Regions from separate parts of the Clostridium sulfidigenes genome, predicted to be linked through region 2. Evidence: riboswitches for the same ligand, from Rfam matches in the RefSeq annotation. Region 2 holds a riboswitch; each other region holds the start of a gene.
What was found. Region 2 has a riboswitch for thiamine pyrophosphate ahead of thiE (thiamine phosphate synthase). Riboswitches for the same ligand answer to the same signal wherever they lie in the genome.

Region 1 (6,722 bases), on a different contig from region 2:
GGGAGCTAAACGTGGTGATAATATAATTTACTTAATAGAAACGGATAACTTAAAACTATGTCATTTAGGAGATCTTGGACATATGCTAGCAGCTGAAGAATTAGATTTATTAGGTACTGTAGATATACTCTTCATACCAGTAGGGAGTAATTTTACCATCGCTCCTGAAATTGCTGCCACTCTTTGCAATAAAATCCAAAGTAAATTAGTAATTCCAATGCATTATAAAGTTCCACATATAGACTTTCCTGTTCATGGAATAGAAAATTTCATATCTTTTATGAAAAATGCTGTAAACCTAAAATCTCATACATTAACTATAAAACCACCTTTAGAAGGTGTAAATTTAGTTAAAATTTTTGAACTCTAATCTTAAAACTAGATTAGAGTTCTATTGAATTAAAAAAATATAAATGTATTTGCTGTTATTTGTTGTTATATATCATTTTTTACCTTATAATTTAAGTAATAATATGAAATATATTCTATGGGAAAATATTGTTGAGAAAGGACTGTTAATTAATGAATGATAAAGCATTGAAAGTTTTATGTACACTTGCAACGGGCACAGCCATTGCTACTTCTATGCAAGTTATAGCTATAGCTGATCCAGCTCAAACTTCAAATTCTTCATACAACTCTACAGTTACAGGAACTATAACTGCAGATGTATTAAATATAAGATCAAATCATAATACTAGTAGTAATATTATTGGTAAAATAAATTATAATACTAAAGTATCAATTCTAGAGATATCAAATGGATGGTATAAAATTAAATATAATAACACTACTGGTTGGATTTCTGGAGAATATGTAAAACTAGATAATAATTCTAATACAGTACAAGCATCTAAAACTGGAATTGTTACTGCTACTGCCTTAAATGTGCGTTCTGCAGGTAATACTAACAGTAGAATTATTGGTTCTCTTTCTAAAAATGCTAAAATCCAAATAATATCTACTAGTAATGGTTGGCACAAAATTAAATATAATAATACTACGGGTTTTGTTAGTGCTGAATACATTAATACTTCTTCAACTAATACAAACTCAGGTAACGGTACTAATAATAACAATAGTAACTCTTCTACTGATAGTACCGTTAAATCTACGGGTATTGTTAATGCAGATGCTCTAAATGTTCGTTCTAGTGGAAATACTAGTTCTAAAATAGTTGGAACTCTATATAAAAATTCTAAGGTTGAAATATTGTCAACCAGCAACGGTTGGCACAAAATCAAATTCAAAGGTGGTAAAGCCTTTGTAAGTTCAGAATTTATTTCAAAGAATAGTAGTTCTACTGACAAGAATCCTAGTAGAGGTGAAGTTATACCACCTAAAGAAATTCCACCTTCTCACACTGTAAACGGTAAGGTTGCAATTGTTAATGCAGATGCTTTAAATGTCCGTTCTGGGGCTGGCACTAGCCATACTATCCTAACTACAGTAAGATATGGTAGTAAATTACCTATTATTTCTTATACTAATGGTTGGTATAATGTTAAGGTAGGTACTACTAATGGATATATTAGCGGTGACTATGTAACCATATCTGATGAAAATCAATCATCAAATCCAATAGTAAAGGAAACTCCTCTTATACAAAGTAACTGTACTGGTGAAGACATAGTTGCTAAAGCTGAAGAATACATTGGAGTACCATACCTTTGGGGTGGATTTACCCCTGTAGGTTTTGACTGTTCTGGACTTGCTCAATATGTGTACAAGCAACTAGGAATCTCCTTAGAAAGATCTACATACTATCAAGTGCATCAAGGTGTTATTGTTCATCGTAAGGATTTAAAACCTGGAGATTTAATCTTCTTTACTACTAATGATGATGATCCTAATGATATATCTCATGTAGGAATCTATAAGGGTAATGATTTATTTATACAAGCTCCTAAACCTGGTGACTGCGTAAGAGTTTCTAACTTAAATTCTGCTTATTATAGTAATAGATATTATATTGCTAAACGTATAATAAAATAGTATAAAAAATTTTAAATTGAGAACACTATAATTAATATCTAAGAAATTAGATATGGTCAAATATTTTGAAAGGAGATTCCGTGCTTATCTTAATAATATTAAGATTTGATGCCCTAGAGTACACGACCAACAGGAGTAGCACCGCAAAACTGAGTATGTTGAAAAGGGTGCAACTATTTAAGTTGCTTAACGGAGATTATATGGAAGTAGGAACAGTAAAATGGTTTAATAGTGAAAAAGGGTTTGGATTTATATCTATGGAAGGTCATGAAGATGTATTTGTACATTTCTCTGCTGTAACGGGAGATGGCTATAAGGTTCTTGATGAAGGACAAAAGGTTCAATTTGAAATAGTTAGTGGGGATAGAGGCCCTCAAGCAGCAAATGTTACAAAAATATAGATATATATTTTAAAGAAATATGTATTATTCATCATTATAGAGACACGATTAAAATTCGTAGTCTCTATTTTTATTCGGTTTATATAGGGCTCTATTGAACTATAAAACTATGTATGCTATTATGAAAATATAAAATAATATATTGTGCTAGGGGTGCTTCGGCTGAGAAATGATTTTTCATTACCCTTTACCTGACCTAGATAATGCTAGCGTAGGGAAGCGATTAATAAGCTTAAGTTAATGCTTAGTTATTTAGCCGTGTTCTTACGAACATGGCTTTTTTGCAGAGTATAACTTCAGCTTCAACATTAGTCCTTAGCACTACTTAATTTAAGGAGGACTCTTTATGAATATCTTAGAAAATATGAAAAATATTCTAGCTAGTTGGACAACTATTGCCACCTTATTTGGTGTCCTAATTCTATTTTGTGTGTTTATAAAAGTTAAACATATCAAGTTTACTTCTAGATTAACAGCTCATATAGCCTTAGCAGTTGCTATGTCGGTAATTCTTCAGTTTTTCAAATTTTTCGAATTTCCTTTAGGTGGAAGCGCAACTCTTGCTAGTATGCTACCTATAATTTTAATATCCTTGATTTATGGGCCTACTATAGGAATATTCACTGGCTTTGTGTATGGAATACTAAACTTTGTTATAGGACCTGCATATATTCTTCACCCTATTCAAGTTCTTTTTGACTATACTCTACCTTTTATGGCAATTGGACTTTCAGGATTTTTTAAGAAAAATAAGTATTTAGCTATAATAGTAGCTTTCTTTGCAAGATTTATATTCCACTACATTGCAGGAATAATTTTCTGGGGAAGTTATGCTGCTGATTACAACTTAACTCCAGCAGTATATTCACTAGTATATAATGGTACTTATATTCTTATAGATTGTATAATTTGCTTAGCTGTATGCTCAGTTATAAATTTAAATAGTCTTACAAAACGATTAGCTCCTTATACTAATAATTCTATACAATAATTTAATAAGGATATAGCGTGATGTTCATTTAATCATCATGCTATATCCTTTTAATTACTATATTTATTTTACTTTTAGAATTCCTTCGGTTTTTCATCACTTATGTTAAACTTCCATTCTCCACGATCATAAACGTTACTTATATAATAGCTAGTGGAGGAAGCATTTTCAGTCTTTTCAAAGGTAACAATACCTTTATATTTCTTAGATGTATATCCTTCTGTTTTTATATTCATAACTACATTAAAATCATCTCTAGTAACAGAGGTATCCATGAATGTTACTGATTTAAGTTTATTTATTTTCTTCTTAAATTCCTCAATCTCTGTGGATATTTGAAAACGTGCAGCCATATTATCACTAGATATATTAACTCCAACATTACCTGCATCTTTATTAGCGGATACGTACTTATCTAAACAACTTAAAATAGAAGTATAATATACATACTCAAAGTCGATAGGTTTTCTTATATTTGCAAAGTTTTTTATAATATCATTATCAAGCCTCTTAGAAACAATATACTTATTATCATCATTATACAGATTTGCCCCATCCTTCTTGTCAAGTCCAGCTACATAATTAAAGGTCTTAAATTCTGTTGGGCTCTCATATATCTCCAGAGTATAGTCTGGGTCTAGGGTTGACTTTTCTTCAACAACACTTGCACTAGAAAGTATACTATATATATCATTTATTACATCTTTGTCAGTAACAGTAAACTTATAACTTTTATCTCTAGTACTCTGAATTGTAACCTTCATAATGTTCCTTTCTTGCATATAGTTAAAATCACTATTTCCCCTTATACCACAAGCGGAAATTAGTAATGATGATATTATTAATAATATAACTATGAAATTACTCTTTACTCTTCTCACCTTTGCCCTCCACTTGAAAAATTCTTAGAATTTTTCATTCTTTATCATATGTTTTATTATAATAGTTGTTATACATTAAATCAAATAACTCTTTTACTTTTCAAAGGAAAAAGTTTTAACTATATTTTCAAATACCACTTGTGTATTCTCTCTAGCTTTTTTATCACTAATTATAAATGTTATTCTAGCCACATAATCATCGTATGGAACATAATATTCATAGGTTCTTTTTACATTTTCTTTACTACTTTTTAAATCATACTTAATATAATCTAATTCTATATTATCTATCTTCACTTTTTCTTTTTTATAGTCTTTTATTCCCATACCCTCTACATCTGCTATGCACTTATCTATTGTTGCTTTAACACCTTCACTGCTACTTATAAGCTCTATAGAACCATAAGTATTAGCATCATCTGAAACAAATTCATTTAAGTATACAATTTTATCATCTTTATTCTCTTTTATTGTAGTTAACCAGCTACTAGGTAACTTATATTTTATTTTACCATCTAGAATATCATATTGCTTAAATTCAACCATACTATTCTGAGTTAATGTAGCTGTTCTTAGACTTTCTTCAAAATATTTTCCAACTCCTAATATAACTATCATAAGCCCTGCTAGTATTATTGCTAATCCTAATTTTCTCATATTATCATCTACTAATTTCATATGTTACCCTCCCTTTATTAATATACTATGTACCTTTTTCAAAAAATAGAATAAACTCCGAATAAAATTCGGAGTTTTAAATTCATATATTATCTTATCTCTTAACTGGTACAACCACAGTATTTCCTTTTATATCATAATACATTAACCAATGACCTGTTTTATCATTATCTTCATCTGGCATGAAAGTTACGAAACCAGTCTTTCCTTCATATGGTTGGTCTGCCAAATCTCTTGTTCCTGGTATTGCATATATAATATATTTTAAATTACCTTCATCATCACATTTATATCCAACCATGAAATTTCCATGTCGTGATATATAAGGATAATAGCAAATCATAGGATAGAACACCACAGAATATTTATTGTAATCATAAACACAATACATATCCTCTAATTTTTTTACATGAGCTTTGTACCAAAAACAATTTTTAATATTCTCATTACTACCAATCTTTTCTAAACCATAGATAACTTCTTTAAAAAATTTACCCATAGTTCCCATTGGATAATCCTTATCATTCCATTCACTTTTTTTATGTTTCTCAGGTTTGCAATCTTCACATTTTTTTTCTATATCGTCATAATCATATGATTTTTTCACCTTACAATCATCATATTTATTCTTCTTTTTAGAGTGTTTTTTCCTATAATCTTTTAACCTTTCTATTTCTTTTTCATATTCTTCAAATATTCTATTCTCATCATCAATATAGTCTTCATCATTACTTTCTAATTGTTCATTTATTAGATCATTCTTTACCAAAGGTTCAATTTCTTCAACATCAATAATATCTACTTCATCACTTATATAATTTTCATCACCTCTTATATTAGACATTGGAGTAGGGGTGATTCCAGGTATATTGATATTAGGGATAGGAGTAGGAGCGATTCCAGGTATATTGGTATTAGGGGTAGGATTAGAAGTACTTCCTGGTGCACTTGTATTTGGCATAGGAATAGAAGTACTTCCAGGTATATTAGGAATAATTCCACCATATGGAGGATTAGTAATGTTTGTATTATCAGTTCCTACATTTTGCGGCATTCCTGTTTGTTGCTGTGTATTATCAGTTCCTGTATTTTGTGATACTCCTGTCTGTTGCTGTGTATTATTGGTGTTATTTTGCATAATTCCAGTATTACTTTCTTGCTGCCCTAAATTTGTATCTTGAATTTCAGGCACTACTCTATTCATATTTTCATTATCTGATTTTAAAGTTTCTTTTACTGGTGTAGTTGTACTATTATTTTCTTTTACAGTATTGCTATCACTGGTAGCTAGAGGATAGCTCTGCCAGTTTTTAAGCTCTTCTCCTCCAATAAACCCTACCATTACAGGCATAACTTTATCTGCACTTATCTTACCAATAGCTGCTCCTTGCACCTTGTCCATACCTATGTTTGTATTTACTAAATTATTAGCATTAAATTCATTGCTAACATCAGCTTTTCCGCCATCATCTATATTGATTCGACCAAGATTTATTAGTTCATTACCATTGTTTCCTTGAACTATTAAAATCATAAAGTATGGGCCCTTTTGCTTTTTAAGATTTTGAGCATAATATGAGGCTTTTGCTTTATCATTTCTTACCTCTAACTTAGCGTAGCCTGAAGGTGTTTTATTAGAATCTAGTCCATATCCTTTTTGATCTTCTTGTAATATTATAAAAAATCTATTATAGCTTTTTCTAGACGGCATACTCTTTACCTCCATTTTTATTTATACATTATAATATATGACTACTATATATAAAAAATGAAGGA
Region 2 (6,722 bases):
TTCTAGAAGAAGCCTATGGAGTAGAGAGTATAAGGGTAGGTACTATAGGAGAAGATATTTTAATAGAAGGATACATGAAGGAGAGATGGAAGCCTTGTTTACAGGAATAGTTGAAGAGGTAGGAGAAATTAGAGGAATAAAAAAGGGAGAAAAATCTTCCATACTTTCAATTAAAGCTAATAAAGTTATTGAGGATGTAAAGTTAGGACATAGTATTTGTACCAATGGAGTATGCTTAACAGTAACAAATATATATGGAAATATATTTGATGCTGATGTTATGGCTGAAACTTTAAGAAGAAGTAATTTAGGGGAACTAAAGGTTGGAAGCAAAGTAAATTTAGAAAGAGCCTTAAGTGCTAAAGGAAGATTTGGAGGACATATAGTAAGTGGACATATAGATGGCGTTGGGAAAATTGTTTCCCTGGAAAAGGAAGATAATGCAATATGGGTTACCATAGGGGCTAAGGAAAACATTTTACAGTATATAGTTGAAAAAGGTTCTATTGCCATTGATGGAATAAGTCTTACTGTGGCCTATGTAGATAATAAGGTATTTAAAGTATCTATAATTCCACATACTGGAAAAGAAACTATATTATTATCTAAAACCATTGAAGATACTGTAAATCTTGAATGTGATGTTATAGGTAAATATGTAGAAAAACTTTTAACATTTCAAAGTGATAAAAAAATAGAAAAAAAAGATTCCATTAATGAAGACTTTCTTAAAGAAAATGGATTCTTATAAGATTAAATAAAATAGGGAGGGTTAAACATGTCAGAATTTTACACGATTGAAGAAGCAATTAAGGATATTAAAGAAGGGAAGATGGTTATAGTTATTGATGATCCCGATAGAGAAAATGAGGGAGATTTATTAATGGCTGCTGAAAAGGTTACTCCAGAAGCTATAAATTTTATGGCTAAGTTTGGGAGAGGTCTTATATGTATGCCATTGGAGGGAGAAAGACTTAGAGATTTAAAAATTGAGCCCATGGTTGAAAAAAATACAGATAATCATGAAACTGCATTTACAGTATCCGTAGATCATATTAGTACAACTACAGGAATATCTGCCTACGAGAGAGCTTTAACTATTCAGAAGATTTTAGATGAAGATAGCATAGGAAAAGACTTTAGAAGACCAGGGCATATATTTCCTCTACAAGCTAGAGATGGAGGTGTATTAAAAAGAGTAGGACATACTGAGGCAGCAGTGGATTTAGCCAAAATGGCAGGCTTAAAGCCAGCAGGAGTAATTTGTGAAATTATGAGTGAAGATGGAACTATGGCTAGAACTGAGGAACTTTTAGAATTCGGTAAACTACATAATATTAAAGTAATAACTATAGCAGATTTAGTAAGATATAGAAGAAAGACAGAAGTATTAGTGGAAATGGCAGCAGTAGTAGATATGCCTACAAAATACGGTAATTTTAAAATGTATGGTTTTATTAATAAATTGAATGGAGAACATCATGTGGCATTAGTTAAAGGAGAAATTGATGAGAATAAACCAATTCTAACAAGACTTCATTCTGAATGCTTAACAGGAGACGTCCTTGGATCTAATAGATGTGATTGTGGAGAGCAATTGGCAGAAGCTTTAAGGAGAATTGAAGAAGAAGGTTGCGGGATACTTTTATATATGCGACAAGAGGGAAGAGGCATAGGACTTATAAATAAATTAAAGGCCTACGATTTACAAGACCATGGATATGATACAGTAGAGGCAAATATTAAACTTGGATTTCCAGCAGACCTTAGAGATTATGGAATAGGAGCTCAAATTCTTAGAGAGTTAGGAGCTAAAAAACTTAGACTTATGACTAATAATCCCAAGAAAATTAAAGGATTAGATGGATATGATATTGAGGTGGTAGAGAGAGTCCCAATCCAAATCAATTACAATAAAGATAATGAATTTTATTTAAAAACTAAACAAAATAAAATGGACCACATACTTAGTTACCAGTAATACTCTAAATCAATGATTTAGTATAAATTATAATATAATCTAGGAGGAATAATGATGAAAATATTTGAAGGAAATTTAGTTGCGCAAGGATTAAGAGTTGGGATAGTAGTAGGAAGATTTAATGAGTTTATTGTATCTAAACTTTTAGGTGGAGCCATTGATGGACTTAAAAGACATGGAGTAGAAGAAGATAATATTGAAGTGGCATGGGTGCCAGGAGCTTTTGAATTACCACTTGTAGCAAAAAAAATGGCTAAAAATGAAAATTATGATGCAATTATATGTCTTGGAGCAGTTATTAAGGGCTCTACACCACATTTCGATTACGTTTGTGCTGAAGCTTCAAAAGGAATAGCATCAGTATCTCTTAGTACAGAGAAACCAGTTATTTTTGGAGTTTTAACAACGGACACTATAGAACAGGCTATAGAAAGAGCCGGAACTAAAGCAGGTAATAAGGGCTACGATGCAGCAGTAACAGCTATAGAAATGGCAAATTTATTAAAAAGTTTCTAATTAAAAGTTTGATTATGAAAATATAATAAAATTTTTAATTTAATAGTCAGTATATGATAAAATTCCCTATAAAAATATATAAATAGCTATATATTTTTATAGGGAAATAGTTATATATATAACTATTTAAATATTTAACTATTTAAATAGTTGTTTTATTCATGCGGGGTTCAGATGATTTCTCGTCTAAAGGGTGTAATTAAATTACACAGAAAGCAGAGAAAATTGACAAAAGATGTAATCAATGCTATGCTTTAAGAAATTAAATATTTAGGGAGCTTGTATAACAGGCTGAGAGGAAGCAAAAAGTAGCTTCGACCTATAACCTGATTTGGATAATGCCAACGTAGGGAATTACATTAAAAATATTAATGGGACATACTATTTGGTATGTCCCATATTTTTTTAGATTCTACAAAATTCTGTTAAGGAAGTGTATGAAATGAGTATAAGTAAAAGTCAAATGAAGTTATATGTAGTAACGGATAGAAGTTGGTTAGATGGAAAATTATTTACTGAAGAAATCGAAAAAACTTTACAAGGAGGAGCTACATTAATTCAACTAAGAGAAAAAAATTTATCCTATGATGAATTTCTAAAGGAAGGAAAAGAGATAAAGAAGATTACAGATAAATATAATATTCCTTTAATTATTAATGATAATGTGGAAATAGCTATAAGTATTGATGCATCTGGGGTTCATATAGGTCAAAGTGATATGGATGCAGCAGAAGTGAAAAAGCTGATAGGTAAAGATAAAATTTTAGGAGTTACAGCAAAAACTGTGGAACAAGCTATTAAAGCAGAAAAAGATGGGGCAAGTTATATTGGAGTTGGAGCAGCTTTTTCAACTTCAACTAAATTAGATACTAGAGTAATAACCTTTGAAACCATTAAAAATATATGCAAATCTGTAACTATACCAGTGGTGGCTATTGGAGGTATAGATGAGAATAATATTATGAACCTAAAAGGCTTAGGAATACATGGAGTTGCTTTAGTGTCTTCAATATTTTCTAAAGAAGATGTGCTATTAGCAACAAAACAAATGTTAGAGTTAACTGAATGTATGCTAACTCAATAGATTAGACATGGGAAATAGGTGTGTATTTTAGATGGAAAATACTTTATATAATATATACATTGATAGAGGGGATTGATTTATAATGAAAAAGATACTTACAATAGCAGGATCGGATTGCAGTGGAGGAGCTGGAATACAAGCAGATATAAAAACTATCGTAGCCCATAAAATGTATGCAATGAGTGCTATAACAGCTTTAACAGCACAAAATACCACTGGAGTTTATGAGGTTTTAAATATATCAAGAGAGTTCTTAAATAAAGAAATCCATTGCATTATGAAAGATATTTTCCCAGATGCCATTAAGATAGGAATGGTATCCTCTAAGGAGATTATTCAAGAGATTGTTGAAAGATTATTAGAATATAAGGCTAAAAATATTGTAGTTGATCCAGTTATGATATCTACCAGTGGAAGTAGACTTCTTTCAGAGGATGCCATGGAAGCGTTGATTACAAAACTTTTACCTATAGCTGATGTGATTACTCCTAATATTCCTGAAGCAGAATGTATTTGTGGATTTAAAATTTTAAGTAAAGAAAATATGATAAAAGCAGCAGAAAAAATTTCAAAGGAGTATAAAGGAAAAATTCTTATTAAAGGAGGTCACTTGGAAAATTGTGCTGACGATTTATTATATAAAAATGGGAAAATAACTTGGTATTATGAAGAGAAAATAGATAATTCAAATACCCATGGAACAGGTTGCACCTTATCATCTTCCATAGCTTGTAATTTAGCAGCAGGTTACGGCATAGATGAAAGCATTTTAAGGGCAAAAAAATATATAACCGGTGCTTTAAGGGATAATTTAAATATTGGAAAAGGTAATGGACCTCTAAATCACTGTTGGAATTTGTAATAGTAGTAATGTATACTTATTAAGTTGTTTCAGCTAATTTACAATAAATATAAAGTTTTAATATATGAATAATATGTAAAGGTAGAGACTGTTTAAAAAAACAGTCTCTTATTTTTTTACGAAGATGAAAATACTGTATGTAAATTCCATATATATAATATTATGAAAGTATTGTATTTAACGAAATATTAGAATACCGAATATTTTTAAATCCTAAACAATATAAAGAAAATTCTGAAAATTTCCAAAAAGGTATTTACAAAAGTAAAAAATATATGTATTATTAGGATAATGAATTTACAAAACTGTAATATATATATTTAATAGTAATAAACATACAATATATGAAATTAAATACATGACATAAAAATGCAATAATCAGCTTAATTAAAAGCTAAATCAAATTTAAAATTGTATTAACTATGGGGGATAGGAATTTATACAAGTATATATTTTTAAAATATATTTTTGTATTTATTTATAACTTAATTATTTTAAGGGGGAATAGATTTTGAAGAAAAGAAAATTAATGGCCTTGATGTTGTCAAGTATTTTAGCTTTTTCATTAGTTGGATGTGGTGATAAAGAGAAAAAAGAAGACACATCAAAGGATACACCAAAAACTGAAGAAGCAGAGAAGAAAATTGGGGGTACTTTAGTTGCTGGAATAACAGAGGCGTCTGGTAACTTTAACCCAGGATATTATTCATCTGCCTATGATGCTACTATAATTGACATGATATTTGATTCACTTATTACAATGGATGTTAATGGAGAATATCAACCATCAGCAGCTGAAAGTTGGGAATTTTCAGACGATGCCAAGGAAATAACCTTCAAATTGAAGAAGGATATGACTTTCTCTGATGGTGAAAAGGTAACAGCAGATGACGTTGTTTTCACTTATCAATTTTTATCAGACAAATCTTATACTGGTAGATATGGATCTGTTGTTAAAGATTTAGCTGGATATAAGGAATATTCAAAGGGTAAGACTGAAGAGTTCAAAGGGGTAGTTGCTGTAGATGAGTATACAGTTAAATTTAGTTTTGCTGAGCCACTAAGAACAAATCTTGCTAACTGTAATATGGCAATCATGCCAGAACATTATTATGGTGCAAATTGGAAGGTTGGAGATACATCATCTATAGAAGCTATAACAACAAAACCAATTGGCTCAGGTCCATATACTTTAGAGAAATTCCAGGAAAAAGAATTTGTATCTCTAAAAAGAAATCCAAACTATTATGGTGAAGGATATTATATTGAAAATATAGTATGTAAATTTGTTGATCAAACTACTGATATAGTTGAATTGACATCTCAAGAGGTAGATTTACTTCCAGGAGTTATTGAACCAGAGAAAATAAATGAAGCTAAGTCTAAGGATTTTATGACTTTCAATAGTTATGATAGAAGTGGATATGGTTACACTAAATTTAACTGTGAATCAGGTCCAACAGCTGATAAAAAAGTACGTCAAGCATTATATTATGGCTTTAATATTAAAGAATTTGTAAATAGCTATTATAAAGATGAGGCAACTGGAGATGTACTTGCATCAGTTCAATATCACCCATTCTCTCAAGTTTCTTGGGGTATTGATGATAAATTAGTTAGTGAAATGACAGAGTATGACTTTGATTTAGAAAAAGCTAAGTCTTTATTAGACGAAGCAGGCTGGAAGGTTGGTTCAAGTGGATACCGTGAAAAGGATGGAAAGGTTATGGAGCTTAATGTAGCTGCTATGCCAGAACACGATATTTTAAACACTCTTATTCCAATGTGGCAAAGAGACTGGGGCGAAGGTTTAAAAATTAAACTTAATATAGCATATCTTGAGTTTAATACATTATTAGATTACGTTATCTATAACTCTGATGAAAACGTAGATAAATGGAGTATATACTTCATGGCAACATCTATAACTACCCCAGATCCAGATAGCTTATATTCTGAAATTCACTCAGATTATATTGGTACTGGTAAAGATAATACAGCTAGATATAGTAATCCAGAAGTTGACAAGTTGTTAGATGAAGCTAAGAGTATTGTAGATAAGGAAGAAGCAAAACCTTATTATAATAAAATAGCTAAAATCCTTAATGAGGATGCACCTATAGTTCCTGTATATGCAAATACTTATTTTGACATGTATAACAAGAAAATAAAAGGCCTAGAAACAAGCCCATTCTGTGATTGGGTAAAAGCATTAAGACATGCTTATATAGAAGAATAATTTTAAATTTCATATAGGCTATTGGCGCCCTGTATAAAAT
Region 3 (6,722 bases), on a different contig from region 2:
TGGGAGGTCCTGGAGAAAAAGCTAAAAACTTTAAGGGCACCATGAAAAAGCTTATTAGTTATCTTAAACCTTTTACTGCATCCATAATAATTGTTATAATATTTGCCGTTGGAAGTGCTGCTTTTTCTATTATTGGACCTAAGGTTTTAGGTAAAGCTACCACTAACATTTTTAAGGGACTTGTAGGTAAGATAACAGGTTCAGGAGTAGGCATAGACTTTGAATATATAGGAAGAATTTTATTAATACTTTTGATTTTATATATAATTAGTACATTATTCTCTTTTGTACAAGGTTTTATAATGTCGGGAGTTACTCAAAAGGTTTCATATAATCTTAGAAAAGAGATTTCTGAAAAAATTAATAGAATGCCTCTTAAATATTTTGATAATAAGACTCATGGTGAAGTTTTATCTAGGGTAACAAATGATGTAGATACCGTAAGTCAAAACTTAAACCAAAGTATGACTCAAGTTATAACTTCAATTACTACATTAATTGGAGTACTAATAATGATGATTTCAATAAGCGGTATCATGACAGGTGCAACTCTCCTTATATTGCCAATATCTATGTTTTTAATATCGGTAGTAGTTAAGAAATCTCAAAAACACTTTAGAAATCAACAGAAATATTTAGGAAATGTTAATGGGCAAGTAGAAGAGGTTTATGGAGGGCATAATATAGTTAAGGCCTTTAATGGAGAAGAAGAGGCAATTAGAGAATTTAATAAGTTAAATGATAAATTATACGACTCGGCTTGGAAGTCTCAATTTTTATCTGGAATGATGATGCCTATTATGACCTTTGTAGGAAACATAGGCTATGTAGTAGTATCTATTTTAGGTGGATGGCTGGCTATTAAGAAAACTATTGAAGTTGGAGATATTCAATCCTTCATTCAATATGTAAGATCTTTTAATCAACCAATAGCTCAGTCAGCTCAGATAGCAAATCTAATGCAATCTACAGCAGCGGCTGCAGAAAGAGTTTTTGAATTCTTAGCAGAAGAAGAGGAAGTGCAATTTGCAGAAAACCCTGTTAAAATAAAAAATCTGTTATTGTCAGAAGATGAGGGAGAAGAAATTCAAGGTGAAGTAAACTTTGAAAATGTTCACTTTGGGTATAAAGAAGATAAGATTATTATCAATGATTTTTCAGCACATGTAAAACCAGGACAGAAGGTTGCTATAGTTGGACCTACTGGAGCAGGAAAAACTACCATGGTTAAATTGCTTATGAGATTTTACGATGTGAATAGTGGAGCTATCTTAATAGATGGTCATAATATTCAAGATTTCAACCGTCAAGATTTACGTAGTATATTTGGTATGGTACTTCAAGATACTTGGTTATTTAATGGCTCTATTAAGGAAAATATCAGATATGGTAGATTAAATGCCAATGATGAAGAAGTTATTGCTGCAGCTAAGGCTGCTAATGTGGATCACTTTGTAAAAACTTTACCTGATGGATATGATATGATTTTAAATGAAGAAGCTAATAACGTGTCTGCAGGTCAAAAGCAATTACTTACTATAGCTCGTGCAATTCTTGCGGATCCTAAGATTCTAATTTTAGATGAAGCCACTAGTTCTGTAGATACTCGTACTGAGGTTTTAATACAAAAGGCAATGGATAATTTGATGAAGGGTAGAACTAGTTTTGTAATTGCTCATAGATTATCTACTATAAGGGATGCAGATTTAATCCTTGTAATGAAAGATGGAGATATAGTAGAACAAGGAAATCATAATGAGTTACTTGCAGCTAATGGCTTCTATGCAAACTTATATAATAGTCAATTTGAAGACATTAAAGAAGATGTAGTTTAATAACTAAATAAAAAGTAAATAGAGTTTTTTGACTAGGATAGAGTTTTTTCCATCTGAAGTTTATTGACATAGTTTTTAAGAACTAGCTTAAATTAAGTAAATTAATTTGAGTTAGTTCTTTTTATTTTAGAGATAAGTATAACCTAGTATTTAGGAAATAATAATAAAGTAATTAGTTAAATATATAATAAATATAAGTTCATTTAATATATAAATAATTAATAGACAAATATGAAAAAGATGATATAATTACCATTAATAAATGTGTAATATTAAATATGCTAAAAAATAATTATAGTAAACTGAATAAAATTCATGTTTATTAAATATATGGAATATTAGAAGGAGATTTATCATGAAAGCAAAACAGGTTTTAGATATAGCTCTTTCAGCAGGCGAACTACTTATTAGTAATGGATCAGAATCCTATAGAGTAGAGGAAACTATTGAAAGGATATGTAAAGCATATAATTATAAAAGTGAATGCATAACTACAGGAAAAGGAATTTTTATATCTATTTTAGATGAGGATCAAGAAAAGGTTACATCACTAAAAAAGGTTAGAAGCAAGAGTGTTGATTTATATAGCATAGAGCTAGTAAATAGTTTTTCTCGAAGCATCGAGTCAGAGAAGATTTCCTATGAGGAAGCAATGGAAAGACTAGAAGATATAAGAAAAACGCCTACTTTTAAATTACCTATTAGAGTGTTAGCTGGTGGAATGACTTGTTTTATTTATTCATTATTTTTCAACGGAACAATTTTTGCAGCCTTTATATCTGCGATTATTGGTATGATAATATATTATATGGTAGATAAGGTATCCAACGTAGGATTTTTCCAATTTTTTATCTTCTTTTTCTCAGGATTTCTTATAGCTAGTATAAGTATTTTATTTGAAAATATTATAACTATAGTGAACAAGGACAAGATTATACTAGGGTCTATTATGGTACTATTACCTGGTGTAGCCCTTACTAATGGAATAAAAGATATAATTTATGGTGATTTTACATCAGGAATTTCAAAGGTAGGTGAGGCAGTTTTAATAATTACAGCAATTGGTTCAGGAATTGGTACTGCATTAGCCTTTAGAAATTTTCTAGGAATCTTTTAGATATAATATATTTAAGTGAAAGTAGAGGCTATGTTATGATTAGACAAATTGTTTTAGCGTTTTTTGGAAGTGTATTTCCGGCCATATTATTTAATATAGATAGAAAAAAATTAGTTTGGGCTGGGATTTCAGGAACTCTTGCATGGATAAGCTATTTAATAGTGTTCAACTATGGAGGAAGTGTAATTATTGCTACTTTCATGGGGGCATTTGTAGTAGGAGTTTATAGTGAAGTAATGGCAAGAAGGTTAAAGGCTCCAAGTATGCAGTTTTCAATACCAGGAATATTCCCGTTAGTACCAGGAGTTATGGCCTATAACACAGTATTATATATAGTAGCTCAAAATTATGACCTTGCTTATAGCAGTGCAATGAAAACTATTATAGTAGGTGGAGCTATTGCCTTTGGAATGATGTTATCTTCAACTACTTATAAATTTTTTAGCAAAATTCAAAGAGATATAGAAACAAAGAAAGCAGCATAAAATAAAATATTAGGCTATGTTTTAAACTGTTGTTAAAACATAGCCTATATTTAAATTAAGTTTAAATTTATACTTAATTATTGAGCCTTCTTTTCGTTTTCCTTGTTATTTTCAGGGTTACACTTATTATCACACTCTGGTTTTCTCATATGTTTTCCAGGAGTCTTTGTATTTTGTTTTTTCTCATCAGTTTCGTTTAGAGTTGGTTTCTTTTCATCTTCTTTAGGAGCTTTTTCATTCTCAGGCTTAGACTCACTTATAGTTTGCTTCTTTTCATCAGGTTTTTTTGTCTTTTCTTCTTCCTCAATCATAGTTGGTTTCTTTTCCTCAGTGGGTTTTTCATCCTTAGATTTTTCTGATGGAGTCTCTATAGTAGTCATTTTTTCACTATTAGAATCCATTGATATATTATCATATCCAAAGGCTACAGTAGAAGAAGTCATGATGGCACCAACTAATGTTAGTATAATTAAAGATTTTTTCATTGTAATACACCGTCCTTTTAAAGTATTTACTTAAATTCTTAAGTATGAGTATATTTGATGAGAATAACAAGAATAAGGATAAGCTATTGAAAAATAAAAGGTTTAAGAAAACTCGACTTTAGTTTATCCTTAGAAAGAAAAAATATGTTATTAAAAATTTTCCATTAAAAATGTGGATAATAATAAATTAAAAGTGAATTTGAAAATTATAGTTTTTATGTTATAATGAAGTTAATTTAATAATTATTTAGCTAGGGGTGCCTAATGCTGAGAGAAGCAATAATTGCTTTAACCCTTGAACCTGATGTGGATAATGCCATCGAAGGAAAGCTTTAAAAGATTTTAATAATAGCTTATTTATAAAAATGTTTATAAATATTTATTTTATGAATTCATCTAAAGGCTTACCTTGTGTAAGCCTTTATTTTTTTAGATAAGAATTAATAAAGGTTTGTAAAAAAATATGTAAGCAATTATTTTCTCCTAAAGAAAGGCGCTAAATTATTAAATTAAATAATTATTGTACTTAGGGAGGAAGAAAGTATGAATTTTACAACACAAATGGATGCCGCTAGGAAGGGCATTGTAACAAGAGAGATGGAGATTGTAGCTAAGTCAGAGAATATGGATATTCAAGAGTTAAGGGCTTTAGTAGCGGAAGGGAAGGTAGCTATACCTGCTAATAAAAATCATAAATCTCTTGTACCACAGGGAGTAGGACAAGGTCTTAAAACTAAAATAAATGTAAATTTAGGTATATCCAAAGATTGTGATGACATAGATAAAGAAATGGAAAAGGTAAAAGTTGCTTTAGATATGAAAGCAGAGGCTATTATGGACCTTTCTAATTATGGAAAAACTGCGAAGTTTAGAGAAAAGTTAGTAGAAATGTCTACAGCGATGATTGGAACAGTACCAATGTATGATGTAGTTGGCTTTTATGATAAGGAACTAAAGGATATCTCTGTAGATGAATTCTTTAAAGTAGTAGAAAAGCATGCACAGGATGGAGTAGATTTTGTAACTATCCATGCAGGACTAAACAGGGAAACTATAAATACTTTTAAAAGAAATAAGAGGATTACTAATATAGTTTCAAGGGGAGGATCTCTTTTGTTTGCTTGGATGGAATTAAATCAGAGAGAAAATCCATTCTATGAGTATTTTGATAGATTATTAGATATATGTGAAAAATATGATTTAACTTTAAGTTTAGGAGACGCATGTAGACCAGGTTCGATAGCTGATGCCACAGATGCTTCACAAATTAAGGAGCTTATGGTATTAGGTGAGCTTACAAAAAGAGCTTGGGAGAGAAATGTACAAGTTATAATTGAAGGTCCAGGGCACATGGCTATAAATGAAATAGAAGCTAATATGTTACTTCAAAAAAGACTTTGTCACGGAGCACCATTTTATGTTTTAGGACCTTTAGTTACGGATGTAGCTCCAGGTTATGATCATATAACTTCTGCCATTGGTGGAGCTATTGCAGCAAGTTATGGAGCAGACTTTTTATGTTATGTAACTCCAGCAGAACATTTAAGACTTCCAAACCTAGATGATATGAAGGAAGGTATAGTAGCAGTAAAAATTGCAGCTCATGCAGCGGATATTGCTAAAGGAATTAAAGGTGCATCGCAGTGGGATAATGAAATGAGTAAGGCAAGACAGGAACTTGATTGGGAGAAGATGTTTACCTTAGCTTTAGATGAAGAAAAGCCAAGAAAATATAGAAAAGAATCTACACCTCATCATGAAGATAGTTGCACTATGTGTGGTAAAATGTGTTCTATGAGAAATATGAACAAGATTCTTAGTGGAAAAGATATTAACCTTTTAAGAGAAGATGATTAATAATTAATAAAAGGACACTATTAAAAATTAAGCTTTTATTGGTAGTTTAAGCTTAGTAATTTTAAGAGTGTCCTTCTTTATATACTTTTATGTTTAATAACTTGAATAATATAATTAATAATAAAGGAATAACTGTTTTAAAGTTTAAATTATTAATATATATCTGCAGTTACTAAGTTCACTGAATTTATTGAATTTAGCATTAATTCATCTTCTAAGGTATTTATTAACGTAACTTTATCTCTTCCAGATTCTTTAGAGATATATAATTGTTTGTCTGCAATTTCAATCATATAGTCAGTTGATCTAAGAGAGGAAAGGTTTCCATAGACCCCACCAATACTAACAGTAATTACAGAACTCTCATTATCATGAGTAGATTTTATTTTTAAGTCCTTAACTTTACAACTTATTAGATTACCTAGGTAAATAGCTTCATCATAGGTTAAATCCTCAGCAAGATATATAAATTCTTCTCCACCGTATCTACCACAAAAATCGTGACGGGAGGTAGAAATGTCTTTTAAACATTGAGCAATACTAGCAAGACATTTATCACCATGCATATGACCCCAATAATCATTATATAATTTAAAGTTATCCACATCTATCATAAATAAAACCATATTATTTTTATTGAGTTTAGAATATTTCCATAGTCTACTAAACATTTGGTCAATGGCATGTCTATTTGAAATTTTAGTAAGAGAATCTTTCAATGCTTTAAACCGTAAATTCTTATTCTCATTTTTCATATATTGTAGCCTTTTATTTTGGGATTCTATTTCCATTTCTAGTTTTTGATTTATTATTTTAATTTGTTCTAATTCTTCAGCTTCTATAGCATGATTACATTGAATTCTTATAATTTCTAGTTTAGATTTCATGGTAGATGAAGAAACTTCTTCTTCTGAAAGGTGGTACTGCCTGTAATATTCTAAGG

Region 1: linked by a shared signal. The riboswitch ahead of thiT (energy-coupled thiamine transporter ThiT) and the one ahead of thiE (thiamine phosphate synthase) in region 2 are both predicted to bind thiamine pyrophosphate.
Region 3: linked by a shared signal. The riboswitch ahead of thiC (phosphomethylpyrimidine synthase ThiC) and the one ahead of thiE (thiamine phosphate synthase) in region 2 are both predicted to bind thiamine pyrophosphate.

Annotation. Positions count from the first base shown of each region.
Region 1 covers NZ_JBQHQR010000011.1:75,061-81,782, forward strand. The annotation lists gene ACTNBA_RS13140 (MBL fold metallo-hydrolase) at 1-370, shown strand, start outside; gene ACTNBA_RS13145 (C40 family peptidase) at 523-1,995, shown strand; gene ACTNBA_RS13150 (cold-shock protein) at 2,196-2,396, shown strand; TPP riboswitch at 2,536-2,631, shown strand; gene thiT (energy-coupled thiamine transporter ThiT) at 2,743-3,387, shown strand; gene ACTNBA_RS13160 (YhfM domain-containing protein) at 3,462-4,268, opposite strand; gene ACTNBA_RS13165 (hypothetical protein) at 4,362-4,946, opposite strand; gene ACTNBA_RS13170 (hypothetical protein) at 5,041-6,657, opposite strand.
Region 2 covers NZ_JBQHQR010000019.1:12,371-19,092, reverse strand. The annotation lists gene ribD (bifunctional diaminohydroxyphosphoribosylaminopyrimidine deaminase/5-amino-6-(5-phosphoribosylamino)uracil reductase RibD) at 1-110, shown strand, start outside; gene ACTNBA_RS17195 (riboflavin synthase) at 95-751, shown strand; gene ACTNBA_RS17190 (bifunctional 3,4-dihydroxy-2-butanone-4-phosphate synthase/GTP cyclohydrolase II) at 779-1,981, shown strand; gene ribH (6,7-dimethyl-8-ribityllumazine synthase) at 2,036-2,497, shown strand; TPP riboswitch at 2,759-2,867, shown strand; gene thiE (thiamine phosphate synthase) at 2,940-3,581, shown strand; gene thiD (bifunctional hydroxymethylpyrimidine kinase/phosphomethylpyrimidine kinase) at 3,664-4,443, shown strand; gene ACTNBA_RS17170 (ABC transporter substrate-binding protein) at 4,955-6,682, shown strand.
Region 3 covers NZ_JBQHQR010000013.1:44,553-51,274, reverse strand. The annotation lists gene ACTNBA_RS14315 (ABC transporter ATP-binding protein) at 1-1,835, shown strand, start outside; gene ACTNBA_RS14310 (threonine/serine exporter family protein) at 2,191-2,952, shown strand; gene ACTNBA_RS14305 (threonine/serine exporter family protein) at 2,958-3,437, shown strand; gene ACTNBA_RS14300 (hypothetical protein) at 3,515-3,922, opposite strand; TPP riboswitch at 4,166-4,267, shown strand; gene thiC (phosphomethylpyrimidine synthase ThiC) at 4,466-5,779, shown strand; gene ACTNBA_RS14290 (tetratricopeptide repeat-containing diguanylate cyclase) at 5,932-6,722, opposite strand, start outside.